2 linked regions of the Runella sp. SP2 genome follow. The protein of the gene in region 1 interacts with the protein of each later gene in a pairwise test. Links are inferred from orthologs where the notes say so. Each region holds a gene or a part of one and is shown in the gene's direction. Other genes may lie near its edges.

Region 1 (7,119 bases):
ATTACGACCAAATTTACGATGATTAACGACGGAGCAGAACTTAGCGAAAGCGAACAACTCACTCAAGCGAGTGTAGAGGCCATGGAAGCGTTAGAAGTGGCTGATGAACAGGTAGTTGATTATGGTCAACTAAGCAGAAAAGACTTTGTTAGTTTGTTGGAAAGTCAGCTTGCATTGGCCAAAGGCGAAAATGCAAAACCTGCTGATTTTAAACGTACCGATGAGGTATTGAAAGAAGCCAAGGTCCATTTTGACCAAAGTAAAAAAACAGAGCGAGAGGAAGCCTTAAAAAAATATTTGGCTGAAAACGAATCTGAAGATGGCTTCGACTTCAAACCTGACGAACTGACGTTGCAATTTGATGCACTGTATCGCCAAATTAAGGACGTAAAAAATCATTACTTCCAAGACCTCGAAAAATCAAAGGATAAAAACTTTGCCTCAAAAACTCAGTTGCTCCAACGTTTGCGCGAATTGGTAGAAAACGACGAGAGCAATACAACGAATCCTGGGTCAAGTTGGCAAGAGTTCAAAAAAATCCAAGACGAATGGAAAGCGGCTGGAAACATTGCCTCACCGCATAACAGCACGCTTTGGGCAACTTTCCACGCGTTAATCGATCGGTACTACAGTAATCGTAACATTTACTATGAGTTAAAAGAGCTAGATCGTAAGAAAAATCTGCAGCAAAAAACCGAGCTCGTAGAAAAAGTAGAATCGTTAGCGAAGTCGCTCGAAAACACGACTTTATCAAAAGCTATCTTGGAAGAGGCTAATGCACACTTTGACGAATACAAGCACATTGGTCCAGGGCCAAAAGCAGAGCAAGAAGTACTATGGCAACGTTTAAAGTTAGCCCTAGATACCATTCACGACGCCCGTCGCGCCCAAGCGGATGCTCAGAAACACGTGCTTGCCCAAAATTATGAAGTAAAATCGAAAATATACGAAACACTGGTTCCTTACACTTCATTCACGTCAAGCAGTATCAACGAATGGAATGAAAAAACCAAAGAGGTGGTAGCCTTGCAAGAACAGTGGGTGAATACCAAAGGGCAAATGCTTCGTGAGGAAGGACGTGAGTTGAGTAAGAAATTCTGGGCAACACTCAAAACTTTTTTCCACAACAAAGGCGAATTTTTCCGTCAGTTAGAAGCCAAGCGCGAGCAAAACTTAAAATTAAAAACCGAGTTGTGCGAAGCGGTTGAGGCTATTTTAGAGACTTCAGAAGATTCGTCGGCAAATACGGATAAAGTAATTGCATTACAAAAACAATGGAAGCAAGTAGGGCAAGTTCCTGAGAAATTCAAAGATTCAATCTTTGAACGCTTCAAGAAAGCTTGTGACGCGTATTTTGACCGTAAGCGTGCTAAAAACTCGGAGATTGAGCGCGAGTTTACTGATAACTTGAGCTTGAAACAGGCATTGTGCGAAAAGATTGAAGCAGGTGCCAAAATCGAAGGTGCTAATTTGAAAGAATTGAACGCATTCAAGTCAGAATGGTCAAGCATCGGATTTGTACCTAAGAAAGACATGCAGTCAATTAACAAACGCTACATTGACGCTGTTAATTCGTACGTGAGTGCTATCGGCAAACTTTCATCAAAAGAGCGTGATCAAGTGATGATTGATAATGATGCCTCAACTTCTAATGAGGGAGACTCACGCAGCCTTCAGCGCAAAGAATCTGATATTCGCCGCCGTATGACTCAAATTGAAAACGATTTGACTATTTGGCAAAATAACATTGAATTTTTCGGCCGCTCTAAAAACGGTGAAAAAGTTCGTGCAGAATTTGAGAAAAAAATTATTGTTGCCCAAAAGCAACTCGCTGATTTAAAGCAACAATTAAAAATTGTTCGTGAAGCACTCTAAAATTTTTTAGAAAAAAGTAGCGTTGTATTATTAAAAACGCTACTTTTGCACCACGAAAAAAATGGAACGCCTCCATAGCTCAGCTGATAGAGCAACTGACTTGTAATCAGTAGGTCGCTGGTTTGATCCCGGCTGGGGGCTCTAAAGAGATTTTCAACGAGATAATCTCTCTTGGGTAACACCAAACGTTAATAGCAAAACGCCTCCATAGCTCAGCTGATAGAGCAACTGACTTGTAATCAGTAGGTCGCTGGTTTGATCCCGGCTGGGGGCTCTAAGAAGATTTTCAAAGAGACTATCTTCCTCCAATTTAATAGTACAACGCCTCCATAGCTCAGCTGATAGAGCAACTGACTTGTAATCAGTAGGTCGCTGGTTTGATCCCGGCTGGGGGCTCGCAAAGGCTACGAATTTCGTAGCCTTTTTTTGTTTTAAAATCAATTTGATAAAATAATTGCCTCGATAGCTCAGCTGATAGGGCAACTGCCAGGAACGCCTGCCGCTTGTAATCAATAGGTCGCTGCGGGGTCGCCCCTGCGATTTGATCCTGGCTGGGGGCTCGCAAAGGCTACGAAATTCGTAGCCTTTTTTTGTTCTAAAATCAATTTGATGAAATAAATGCCTCCACAGCTCAGCTGATAGGGCAACTGCCAGGAACGCCTGCCGCTTGTAATCAGTAGGTCGCTGCGGGGTCGCCCCTGCGATTTGATCCCGGCTGGGGGCTCGCAAAGGCTACGAAATTCGTAGCCTTTTTTTGTTTTAAAATCAATTTGATGAAATAAATGCCTCCACAGCTCAGCTGATAGGGCAACAGAAGTTTACTTTTTGGTTTTTGTTCGTCTCCTCATTATCTTGGTCTTCTTGATTAACAAGATTCCATGAAACGTACCGCTTTAGTCATCTTAATGCTTGCTGTAGCACTCACATTCGAGGGGTGTTGGTACCGTCAGTGCCCTATAAAAGGATGTAAAGTAAAATACAATCACAGTCATGGAAAGCGCGTGGTGCGGGGTAGAGGTACATTGCCCAAACCTCACCTGTTTGGTGTACCTCGGACAAAAGCGGAAAAGCGTAGCCAAGCCTCCGAAAAACGGGGTAAACGTCGCTAATTTTGCCTATCTAAAGTATTTGGTGTATTTTTGTACATATAAGCATTTAAATTTAATTTATGTCAGAAAACACCAGCAACATTATCCCTATTAACATCGAGGAGGAGATGCGGACGGCCTACATTGACTATTCAATGTCGGTAATTATTTCGCGTGCCCTTCCCGATGCCCGCGACGGACTCAAGCCCGTCCACCGACGGGTGCTTTATGCTATGTTTGAATCGGGCTTCCTGCACAATCGCCCCTACAAAAAATCGGCACGTACGGTCGGGGACGTAATGGCGAAGTATCACCCACACGGGGATTCTTCCATTTACGATACCATGGTTCGTATGGCACAACCTTGGTCGTTACGCTATCCATTGATTGATGGTCAAGGAAACTTTGGTTCGTTAGATGGAGATTCGCCCGCAGCGATGCGTTATACCGAGTCACGTCTCAAGCGCATTGCAGAAGAAATGCTGGTGGATATCAACAAAGATACCGTCAATTTTCAACCAAACTACGACGATTCGGACGAAGAGCCAAGTGTTCTTCCTGCCAAACTTCCCAACTTGCTCCTTAATGGTTCATCAGGGATTGCGGTAGGTATGGCCACAAACATGGCACCTCACAACCTCACCGAGGTTCTTGATGGTACTATCGCCTACATTGATAACAACGACATTACTGTTTCTGAATTAATTCAGTACGTCAAAGCTCCAGATTTCCCAACAGGTGCGATTATTTACGGATACCAGGGGGTTCGTTCTGCTTACGAAACAGGGCGTGGGCGCGTAGTGATGCGTGCAGTGGCAACTTTTGAACAAACCAAAACGGGACGCGAGCAAATCGTAGTGACTGAAATTCCATACATGGTCAATAAAGCGGATATGATTAAACGTATCGCTGATTTGGTCAATGAAAAAAAATTAGAGGGAATTTCAGCCATTCGCGATGAATCTGACCGTGAAGGTGTTCGCATTGTATTCGAGTTGAAAAAAGACAGTATCCCAAATATTGTTCTAAATCACTTGTATAAATACACCCCGTTACAGTCTTCCTTCAGTATCAATAACGTTGCGCTTGTAAAAGGACGTCCTGCACTGCTCAACCTCAAAGACCTTATCAAATACTACGTTGAACACCGTTTAGAGGTCGTGACACGTCGTACGCAATTTGAACTCAAAGAGGCAGAGAAACGGGCACATATTTTACAAGGGCTATTGATTGCCCTTGACAATTTAGATGCAGTCATCAGCCTTATCCGTAGTGCCCGTGACCCAGAAACAGCCCGTAATGGCTTGATTGAACAATTCAGCTTAAGCGAAGCTCAAGCGAGAGCTATTTTGGATATGCGCCTCCAACGTCTAACGGGTATGGAGCGTGATAAAATCGTTCTTGAGTACGATGAGTTGATGAAGGTAATTGCTGATTTACAGGATATTTTGGCGAATGAACCTCGTAAGTTTCTAGTTATCAAGGAGGAGCTTGCTGAGCTTCGGGCACGTTATGGCGACGAAAGACGCTCAAAAATTGAGTACGCCGCCGAAGAGTTTGCCGATGAGGACATGATTGCGGATGAAGAAATGTTGATTACTATTTCGCACCAAGGTTACGTTAAGCGTACGCCATTGAGCGAGTACCGTACCCAAGGCAGGGGAGGAGTGGGGTCACGTGGAGTTACTACCAAAGACGATGACTTCACCGAACACTTGTTTTCGGCAACCATGTTGAATTACCTTTTGATTTTTACTGAGTTTGGTCGCTTGTATTGGCTAAAAGTGTATGAAATCCCCGAAGGTTCAAAAGTATCAAAAGGCCGACCCATTCAAAATCTTATCAACATAGAATCAGGTGATAAAGTACGGGCTGTAATCAACGTGCGCACCCTTAGCGATGCAGATTACATCAATAACAATTACTTGATTATGTGTACCGAATCGGGTACCATTAAGAAAACCCTTTTGGAAGCATATTCACGTCCACGGGTTAATGGAATTATTGCCATCTCAATCAACGAAGGCGATCGCCTGTTGGATGTTGCCCTAACGAATGGAGATAACGAAATTGTCATTGCTTCAAAAGAAGGCAAGGCGGTTCGATTCCACGAAAGCCGCGTTCGCCCGATGGGCCGTACTGCAGCTGGAGTAAAAGGTATAGAATTGGGAGAAGAAGGAAACAATAAGGCAATTGGTATGCTTTGCGTGAGCGGCACAGATAAGCAGCTTTTGGTGGTTTCTGAAAATGGGTACGGAAAACGTTCGCCTATCGAAGATTATCGGGTTACCAACCGTGGAGCAAAAGGGGTAACAACCCTCAACATCACGGATAAAGTAGGTAACCTTGTGGCTATCAAAGAAGTGAGCGAAACCGATGATTTGATGATTATTAACCGTTCTGGAATTGCGATTCGGATGTCGGTTCAAGAAATTCGGGTGGCAGGTCGTAATACCCAAGGGGTGCGTCTTATCAAACTCAGCGACAGTGACGAAATTTCGTCGGTTACTCGGATTGAAAAAGAAGAATTAGAGGAAGAAGAAGGATTGACAACGGACAACACCACTGAAACTCCTGAATCAACCGAAACAACTGAATAACAATAAACCTAACGAGTATCCGTTTTTTGCACAAATTTTCAACTTAACACTTAACACAACGAATCCAAAAATGAAGAAGCTGTTTTTAATGTCTGCTTTCGGATTGTTTACCGTTTCTGCCTCGGCTCAGGTGGACAAACTTTTGTTAGAGCAAAAGAAAAAAGACAAAGAGAAAAGTGATAAAGCAATTGCAGATCCAAAGGCGGCTGCAAAATCTTCAACCTGGTTAGATCGCGGTAAACTCTATGATGAAATCGCTCGCTTATACACAGAAATGGACTCAAGTGCTGCGATGGTAGCCTATGATTCTTTCAAAAAAGCAGTAGAGGTCGATGCGGCAAAGCCAGGAAAAGTTACCAAAGAAGCCCAAAAATTTTTAACAGGCGGTACTGATGACTCTGGTGTGAACTTGGGACAAGCGCTTGTTAAACAAGGTGCTGAGAAGTTTCAGGTGAAGAATTATGCAGGTGCGATTAAATTTTTTACGGTAGCCCAAGAAGTTAATCCAAAAGATACCTTGGCGCCATTGTACGGAGCTTACAGTGCCATGCAAAGCCAAAAAAATGATGTGGCAGCTACAATGATGGAAAGCTATATCGAAAAAGGTGGTAAAGATCCGAGCAACTATTCGTTATTGGCACAGCTATATCGGGTAGAAAAGCAAAACGATAAGGCACTCAAAATCCTTGAAAAAGGAATGACAGCGCTTCCAGCAAGTAAAGCTGCTTTTAAGTCAGAGCAAGTAAATGTGTACTTGGATATGAACAAAATGACGGAAGCCAAGGCTGGTTTGAAAGAATTGATTGAGCTTGACCCTAAAAATGCCCAGTATCCCCTGAACTTGGGTATCATCAATGATAATGAAGGAGCAGTCATTGCCGCTGAAATTCGTAAATTGAAAGATAGCGCTAAAAAGACAACTGGTGTAGAACGTAAAATCAAAGATGCAGAGGATACTGATAAGGTTTTTGCGGATGAAATTAAGCGTATTGCTGGTTTAATCGCAAAGCAACCAAAAAATGCTGATTTAAAGCGTCAAAAAACTGAAGCTGAAACCAAGCAAAAGGAAAACAAAGCCGAGTGGGAAGCAGCTAAAGCAGAGTTAGCAAAAGCAAAAGAAGAGGCAGCGGCCTTGGGTGATGTAAATGCAAAACTAGCGGATTTGACAGCCAAGCAAAATGTATCACGTGCGGCAGCTAAAGAAGCCTACGACAAAGCATTGAGCATTGATGGCAACAATTATGACGCACTTTATAACTTGGGCGTATTTTATTTTAACGAAGCGGTTGAAATGAAAGCCGTGGTAGATGCGATGGATATGAAAGACTACAACACGAAAGGTAAAGAAGTAGAAGCCAAAGTGTGTGGTAAATTTAAGCAAGCACAACCCTACTTCGTGAAGGCAAAAGCCATCAAAGAAGAAGAGCAAGTAGTTGAGATTATGAAGCAGTTGGATACTATTATGAAGCAATTTGAAGAGAAAAAAATTGTTTGCGAGGAAGCTAAATAATCAAAACATACTTCAACAAAATAAAAAAGCAGCATCGTACAGATGC
Region 2 (6,916 bases), 580 kb from region 1 along the record:
GTCTCTTTTATGCCCTACACCCACGATAGTTGGACGGAATACTGGTTTCCAGTGAAACATACCCGTGGTTTGACCCATGCAACCCCCGAAATTGCCTTGAACCTTCGTGTACAAAATGGATGGTTGAAATGGGATGCCTGTGCCATTAGTTCGCTCAACGATACCCTTACGATGTCGGTGCCATTTACCCGTGACGTGCCCGTTAAAAGACTGCTTCAATTAAAGCCATTAGAAACGGTTCGGGATTCTATCCGCTGGTCGGGTGAGGTAGAGAAATTGGCGATAAAGATAGGCGATGAACTTATTGCAGACGGACAACCAACCGCTACTCGAAGACCTTTAGCTGCCCCAAAAGAATTTGATTGGAATTCGGAGTATGGGTTATATACGCAGGCGAAAGACTTGGCTAATCAGCGAAAGTACGAGGAAGCGGCAACGTATTTAAAAAAAGTAATTGAAAAAAATAAATACCACGCAGACGCCTTGGCCGATTTAGGCGAACTCTATTTGAATTTTAAAATAGGGTGGCAAGGACATGCTTTACCGTTGATAAAACAAGCCTTAGCAATCAATGCTTATCATCCCAAAGCAAATTATCTTCAAGGCATGATGGAGTGGAACATGGTGGGTTCGTTGGATTATTTTGGCGTAGCTTCGTTACATTCAGCCTACCGTTCGCCTGCTTTGACCCAGCTTGCGATAAGGGCGATTCGTAACCAAGAATGGGCCAAAGCCGATGAGTTTGTGCAACAAGCCATAGAGGCAAATTCAACCAATTTTGATGCTCTTCAATTGGAAATTGTGGTTGCCCGAAAGCGTGGCAAAAACGCCCATGCTTTGAAATTAATCAAAGAATTGCTCTTCAAAGACCCCTTAAATCATTTTGCTCGTTTTGAGAATACGTTGATAACCAACGCGGAAGACGACAAAAAAGCATTTAGTGGCCTAATTAAAAGTGAATTGCCGCACGAAACCTATCTCGAAATAGCTCTTTGGTACAATAAGTTGCGGTTGTTTGAAGAAGGGTTACAAGTACTTGAATATGCTCCCAAAGAAGTGATGGTGCTTTTGTGGAAGTCAGAGTTGATGTCACAACTTTCTAAAGATGGCAAGCAATATCAAATGGAAGCGTTAAAAATGTCACCCGAAAGAGTTTTTCCTTTTAGAGATGGGGATACTGGGTTGTTTTTGAATGCGTTGTCATCTTCAGATAAAAATGCAGCAGAAATGGGGAGCTACTATTTCTTTTTGGCAGCCTTAGCCTTGAAACAAGTGGATGCTAAAAATATTTTACGGGTAGGAGAGCCTGAAATTAAATATGCCCCTTACTACCTTCTAAAAGCAGAGTTGCTGAAAGACAACAAAGAAGAGGTGTTAAAAGCCCTCGAAAAAGCCTACGAAATTGACCCTAAAAGTTGGCGCGTAGTGAAGCGTCTAGCTGAGTTTTATGCTGCCAACGGAGAGTTGAAAAAGGCCATTCGTATCAACGAGGAAAAGTTGACCAACTACTTAAAAACCAAAAAAGTTGAAACCTCGGGCTTGCCCGAACACGAAATTTATATTTTGGGACAACAGCGAGCAGAACTATTGAAGCAGGCTGGGCGCTACAAAGAAGCTCTTGAAGTGCTAAACTCGCTGACCATTCTGCCCAACGAAGGCGCTTCGGGAGCGCATAAATTGTACCGCGAACTTAACATTCGGTATGCCGCGACACTCAATCAGCAAAAGAAATACCGTGAAGCGTTTGCCGTTTTAGAACAGGCCGAAAAATGGCCCGAAAATCTTGGCTCGGGCGAGCCTTACAATCCTGATAACCGCTTGACGTGGTATTTGAAAAAGTGGATGACACAAAAGTTGACCAAACAAGAACCACAGCCCGCAGACATTACTAAATTAACCAAGAACTTGTCAGCTTACGAGTTTGAGCTGTTAAAGCTATTTCAGTAAGATAGGAATCAATGAATAAACGACTTGTCATTATCACAGGAAGTAACCGTGGCCTCGGGAAAGCGTTGGTGGATGTTTTTTTGAGAGAGGAGACCGAAGATATAATCGTTGGGATTTCTCGCACGTACGTGGAGCAATCTTCGCCGCGCTACGTGGATGTAGGGGCGGATTTGAGCAGCATTGAAGGCTGTGAGTCGGTGCTTTTGATGCTTGGTCAACTGATTGGCCAAGGGGCATTTGGGCAGGTGATTCTTTTCAACAATGCTGGCCGCTTGGGAGAGGTTATGCCCTCTTTTCAAGCCTCACCGTACGACATTTCCCAGACCATTTTTGTGAACCAAACGGCGCCGATGATTTTACAAAACGGCTTGCTGTCCATTGGTTCTTCCCAAAACGTCGCGGTCGAAATCATCAACCTTTTATCAGGCGCGGCACTCAAAGCCTACGATGGCTGGGGGGCGTATTGCTCGTCGAAGGCGGGGCTATTGATGGCTACCCAAGTGCTTGGTTTGGAAATAAACCTTCATCAGTTACCTGCCAAAGTTTGGGGGTTTGCGCCTGGCGTGGTGGACACCGAAATGCAGACAAACCTTCGTACTTTAGACAGTTCACAGTTTTCTCAAGTCGAGCGTTTTCAACGCCTTTTTGCTGAGGGACAACTGCGCTCTCCCGCCAGTGTAGCGACATTTTTGTACCAAGCCGTGGGGAATCCTCAGTTTGAAAACGGCGGTTTCTATGACATTCGAAATTTCTGAAAAGCAGTTGATTTTTGGGCTTTAATTTAGCTACTTTCCATCTTCAAAATCGGTATTAGCTCTGATAGGGGAAGTGCGTTTGGTGGCGTCTGTAGGACGCCGTTTGGTATTCGAGACGTTTCATTAATCCGTAGGGACATATCGTAGGCCTTAGAGGGGTAATTTTTAGGATTTTTGCGTAAAAATTTGTAGTTTTACGCCTTAATTAATACAAAAAGTACATCAATAAGTACCCTATTCGTTACCAATTCCAACATATGGCAACCGAAACGATTGAAATTTCCGAACAGATTGACAGAAGTAATTATTCAGCCGAAAACATCCAAGTTTTAGAAGGTCTCGAAGCAGTACGTAAGCGTCCTGCGATGTACATTGGAGACATTGGTATTAAGGGTCTTCACCACCTTATTTGGGAGGTAGTTGATAACTCGATTGACGAAGCGTTGGCAGGCCACTGTGACCTAATCAGTGTTGTGATTAATACTGACAATTCAGTGACGGTAAAAGACAACGGCCGTGGTATTCCAACGGGCATTCACCCCAAAGAAAAGAAATCTGCGTTGGAAGTGGTAATGACCGTTTTGCACGCAGGAGGTAAATTCGACAAAGACACCTATAAAGTATCAGGTGGTTTGCACGGGGTAGGGGTATCCTGCGTAAACGCCCTCTCAAAATACCTTCGAGTAGAAGTACACCGCGAAGGCAAGGTTTTTGAACAAGAATATAGCATTGGTAAACCTAAATATCCCGTTCGCGAAATCGGAACGGCTACTGATACAGGTACATTTGTTCATTTTTTACCTGATGATAGCATTTTTACCGTCTCAGAATATAAGTATGATACCGTAGCAAACCGTATGCGCGAGTTGGCCTTTTTGAACAAAGGAATTCGCTTAAACCTTACGGACTTGCGCGATTTAGACGAACACGGGCAGCCACGTACTGAAGACTTTCACTCTGAAGGAGGCTTGACAGAGTTTGTGACTTACCTTGATAGTACCCGCGACCAGCTTATTCCTAGTCCAATTTATATGGAGAACGATAAAGGCGTCGTGCCTGTCGAGGTGGCGATGATTTACAATACTTCGTATTCTGAAAACGTAGTTTCGTACGTCAACAACATCAATACCATCGAAGGTGGAACGCACGTTTCGGGATTCCGTATGGCCTTGACGCGTACGTTGAAAAACTACGCGGAAAAAACGGGTATTTTGGCCAAAGAAAAAATCGAAATCAGCGGCGACGACTTCCGCGAGGGCTTAACGGCCGTGATTTCGGTCAAAGTAGCCGAGCCGCAGTTTGAAGGACAAACCAAGACCAAATTAGGAAACTCCGACGTAGCTGGGGCCGTAAGTCAAGTAGTGAGCGAAATGCTCGAAAATTTCTTGCAAGAAAACCCCAAAGAGGCCCGTACGATTGTTGACAAAGTGATTTTGGCGGCAAAGGCGCGTATCGCTGCGCGTAAAGCCCGCGAAATGGTACAGCGTAAAACGGTACTTGGTGGCGGTGGTTTGCCAGGAAAGTTGGCCGACTGCTCAGAAACTGACCCATCGGCATGCGAGCTGTACTTGGTGGAGGGAGACTCGGCGGGGGGCTCGGCCAAGCAAGGTCGTAACCGCGCATTTCAGGCTATTTTGCCGTTGAGAGGTAAAATCTTAAACGTTGAAAAAGCTCAAGAATACAAAATTTACGAAAACGAAGAGATTAAAAACATCATTACGGCGCTTGGGGTGCAGTTTGGTCGTGAAGGAGACGAACGTGCGCTCAATATCGAAAAACTCCGCTACCACAAAATCATCATTATGACCGATGCCGACGTGGACGGGAGCCACATTCGGACTTTGATTTTGACGTTTTTCTTCCGCTATATGAAAGAACTCATTGACAACGGCTACATCTACATTGCCCAACCACCTTTGTATTTGGTGAAAAAAGGCAAAGAAGAGCGCTATTGTTGGACAGAAACGCAGCGTGAACAAGCCGTTCGTGAGATTTCGGGAGGAAAAGAAGACAGCGTCTATATTCAGCGTTACAAAGGTTTGGGAGAAATGAACCCAGAACAGTTGTGGGAAACAACCATGAACCCAGAAAACCGTAGCTTGAAACAAGTAGGCATTGAGTCGGGGGCGGAGTCAGATCACTTGTTCTCTATGTTGATGGGCGATGAAGTAGCGCCTCGCCGTGATTTTATCGAGCGTAACGCAAAATACGCCCGCGTTGACGTTTAAACGCCGCTTGAGAATTTATTACGTGGCGAAGGCTATGTTGAAATAACTCTTGTTAAGAAAACGTTAATAAAAGCCATTCGTCCTATCCGACGAATGGCTTTTTGTTGATAACCACCTATTTTTGAAAAATAAAATAAGTAACATGCCAGCATCCGATAACCTTAAAAATATTGCGTCAATGTTCTCCTTTGGACGCGACCGCCGTGAGCCTAAAGTAGTAGGGCAACCTGTGGAAGATCATGACCGTTTTACTCGTTCAGTCGAACGGGTAAATCAAACCATTGAGCAAAGTAATTTTATAAGCCGCGACTTAAGTTGGCTTCAGTTCAACTTTCGAGTGCTTGACCAAGCCCGTAGCAGCCGCCGAACCCTGTTTGAGCGGATGAAATTCTTGGCCATTTCAGATTCTAACCTCGATGAGTTTTTTACGATTCGGGTTGGAAGTTTATATAACTATTTAGATTACGGAAAAGAACGAGTGGACTACTCGGGGCTGCGGGAGATTCCGTTTCGAAAAGCTCTGTTATCGGCTATTCATAAATTTACCGAGGCGCAAGACGAGGTGTTTGAAAAAGAACTGATGCCTTTGTTTGCGGAGCATAAACTGCGTATTGGTGGTTGTGTGGATTTGGATGAGGTTGAAAAACAAGAGGTGGGTAAGTATTTCGACCGAACGATTTATCCGATGCTGACGCCGATGCTTTTTGACTATACCCACACGTTTCCTGTGTTATTGGCCAAAACCCTAATTTTTGCGGTGATTACCAATTCTCACGAAAAAGGAAAGGGTGACGAAGAAAATCGCCGCATTTCGTTTGTTCAAATTCCCGTCAACCTTCGACGATTTTATACGATTGAGCGAAAAGACGGAGAATTTTTGTTTATTCCAATTGAAGAAATTATCCGCCACGAATTACATAAATTGTACCGAAACGTAGAGATTACCGATATGCACTTGTTTCGTATTGTGCGTAATGGCGATTTCTCCATTGAGGAAAATGACGATGATGAAAGTGATTTTCTGGACGAGGTAAAACAGAAACTAAAAACGCGGCGTTTGGGTCGGGTGGTGCGAATGGAAGTTGAAAAAGGTATGACCGATTGGCTGCTAAACCTACTCAAAAAACGTTGGGAGTTTGATGATTATAACGTCTTTACGTGCAATCACTTACTAGATTTTACGTGCTTGTGGCAAATTATCAAACATCCAGAATTTGCCGAACTTACACCGCCTCCTCCGTCAGTAGTTCCGCCGCTGGGGCTTGAACCAGGGCAAATTTTAGACGATATTTTTGAAACCATCAAGGAAGGCGACGTGATGCTGCACCATCCTTACAATAACTTTGAGCCAGTATTGAAGATGTTGGAAGATGCCGCCGAAGACCCCCAAGTATTGGCAATTAAGCTAACGATTTATCGCCTAGCCAAAAAATCACGTATTACAGCTGCCTTGTTAAAAGCCGCTGAAAACGGAAAACACGTGTCGGTTTTGTTTGAAGTAAAGGCCCGTTTCGACGAAGAGAATAATATGCGCGAAGCCGAACGCCTCCAAAAAGCAGGTTGTTTTGTGATTTATGGCATTACGAGGTTTAAAACCCATACCAAACTTCTCCAGATTGTTCGGGCAGAGGAACAAGGAGTCATCAGTTACTCTCACCTTGCCAGCGGTAACTATAACGAAGAGACGGCAAAACTCTACACCGATATAGGCTTGCTTACTTGCGATGAAGTATATAATCGTGATATCACTGAGTTTTTCAACGTAATTACGGGACACTCGTTGCCAAACGATTACCAGTACTTGCTTACAGCGCCGCGTGATATGCGAAAACAAATCGTGAAGCTGATTCGGCGAGAAGCAGAAAATGCCGCCAAAGGACTTCCAAGTGGAATTTGCATCAAAATCAATTCGTTAGAGGATAAATCAACGATTGAAGAACTGTACAAAGCGTCGCAGGCAGGTGTACCAATTCGCCTCGTTGTTAG

The links.
Region 2: the proteins of gyrA (region 1) and gyrB interact in binary tests that used the Escherichia coli proteins (3 or more experiments, as listed by UniProt). The link is inferred for Runella sp. SP2 from one-to-one orthologs.

Annotation. Positions count from the first base shown.
Region 1 is NZ_CP031030.1:2,200,676-2,207,794, reverse strand. What follows is about bases 2,701-5,803. They hold gyrA (DNA gyrase subunit A), read left to right. Parts: upstream 2,701-3,043; coding sequence 3,044-5,563; downstream 5,564-5,803. Other genes in these bases: DTQ70_RS09265 (tetratricopeptide repeat protein), read left to right, coding at 5,634-5,803. In the rest of the region: DTQ70_RS09295 (DUF349 domain-containing protein), read left to right, coding at 19-1,875; more of DTQ70_RS09265, read left to right, coding at 5,804-7,073. UniProt on the Escherichia coli protein: A type II topoisomerase that negatively supercoils closed circular double-stranded (ds) DNA in an ATP-dependent manner to maintain chromosomes in an underwound state.
Region 2 is NZ_CP031030.1:1,622,366-1,629,281, forward strand. What follows is about bases 2,545-5,444. They hold gyrB (DNA topoisomerase (ATP-hydrolyzing) subunit B), read left to right. Parts: upstream 2,545-2,959; coding sequence 2,960-4,930; downstream 4,931-5,444. Other genes in these bases: DTQ70_RS06765 (SDR family NAD(P)-dependent oxidoreductase), read left to right, coding at 2,545-2,702; ppk1 (polyphosphate kinase 1), read left to right, coding at 5,073-5,444. In the rest of the region: DTQ70_RS06760 (DUF5107 domain-containing protein), read left to right, coding at 1-1,947; more of DTQ70_RS06765, read left to right, coding at 1,959-2,544; more of ppk1, read left to right, coding at 5,445-6,916. UniProt on the Escherichia coli protein: DNA gyrase negatively supercoils closed circular double-stranded DNA in an ATP-dependent manner to maintain chromosomes in an underwound state.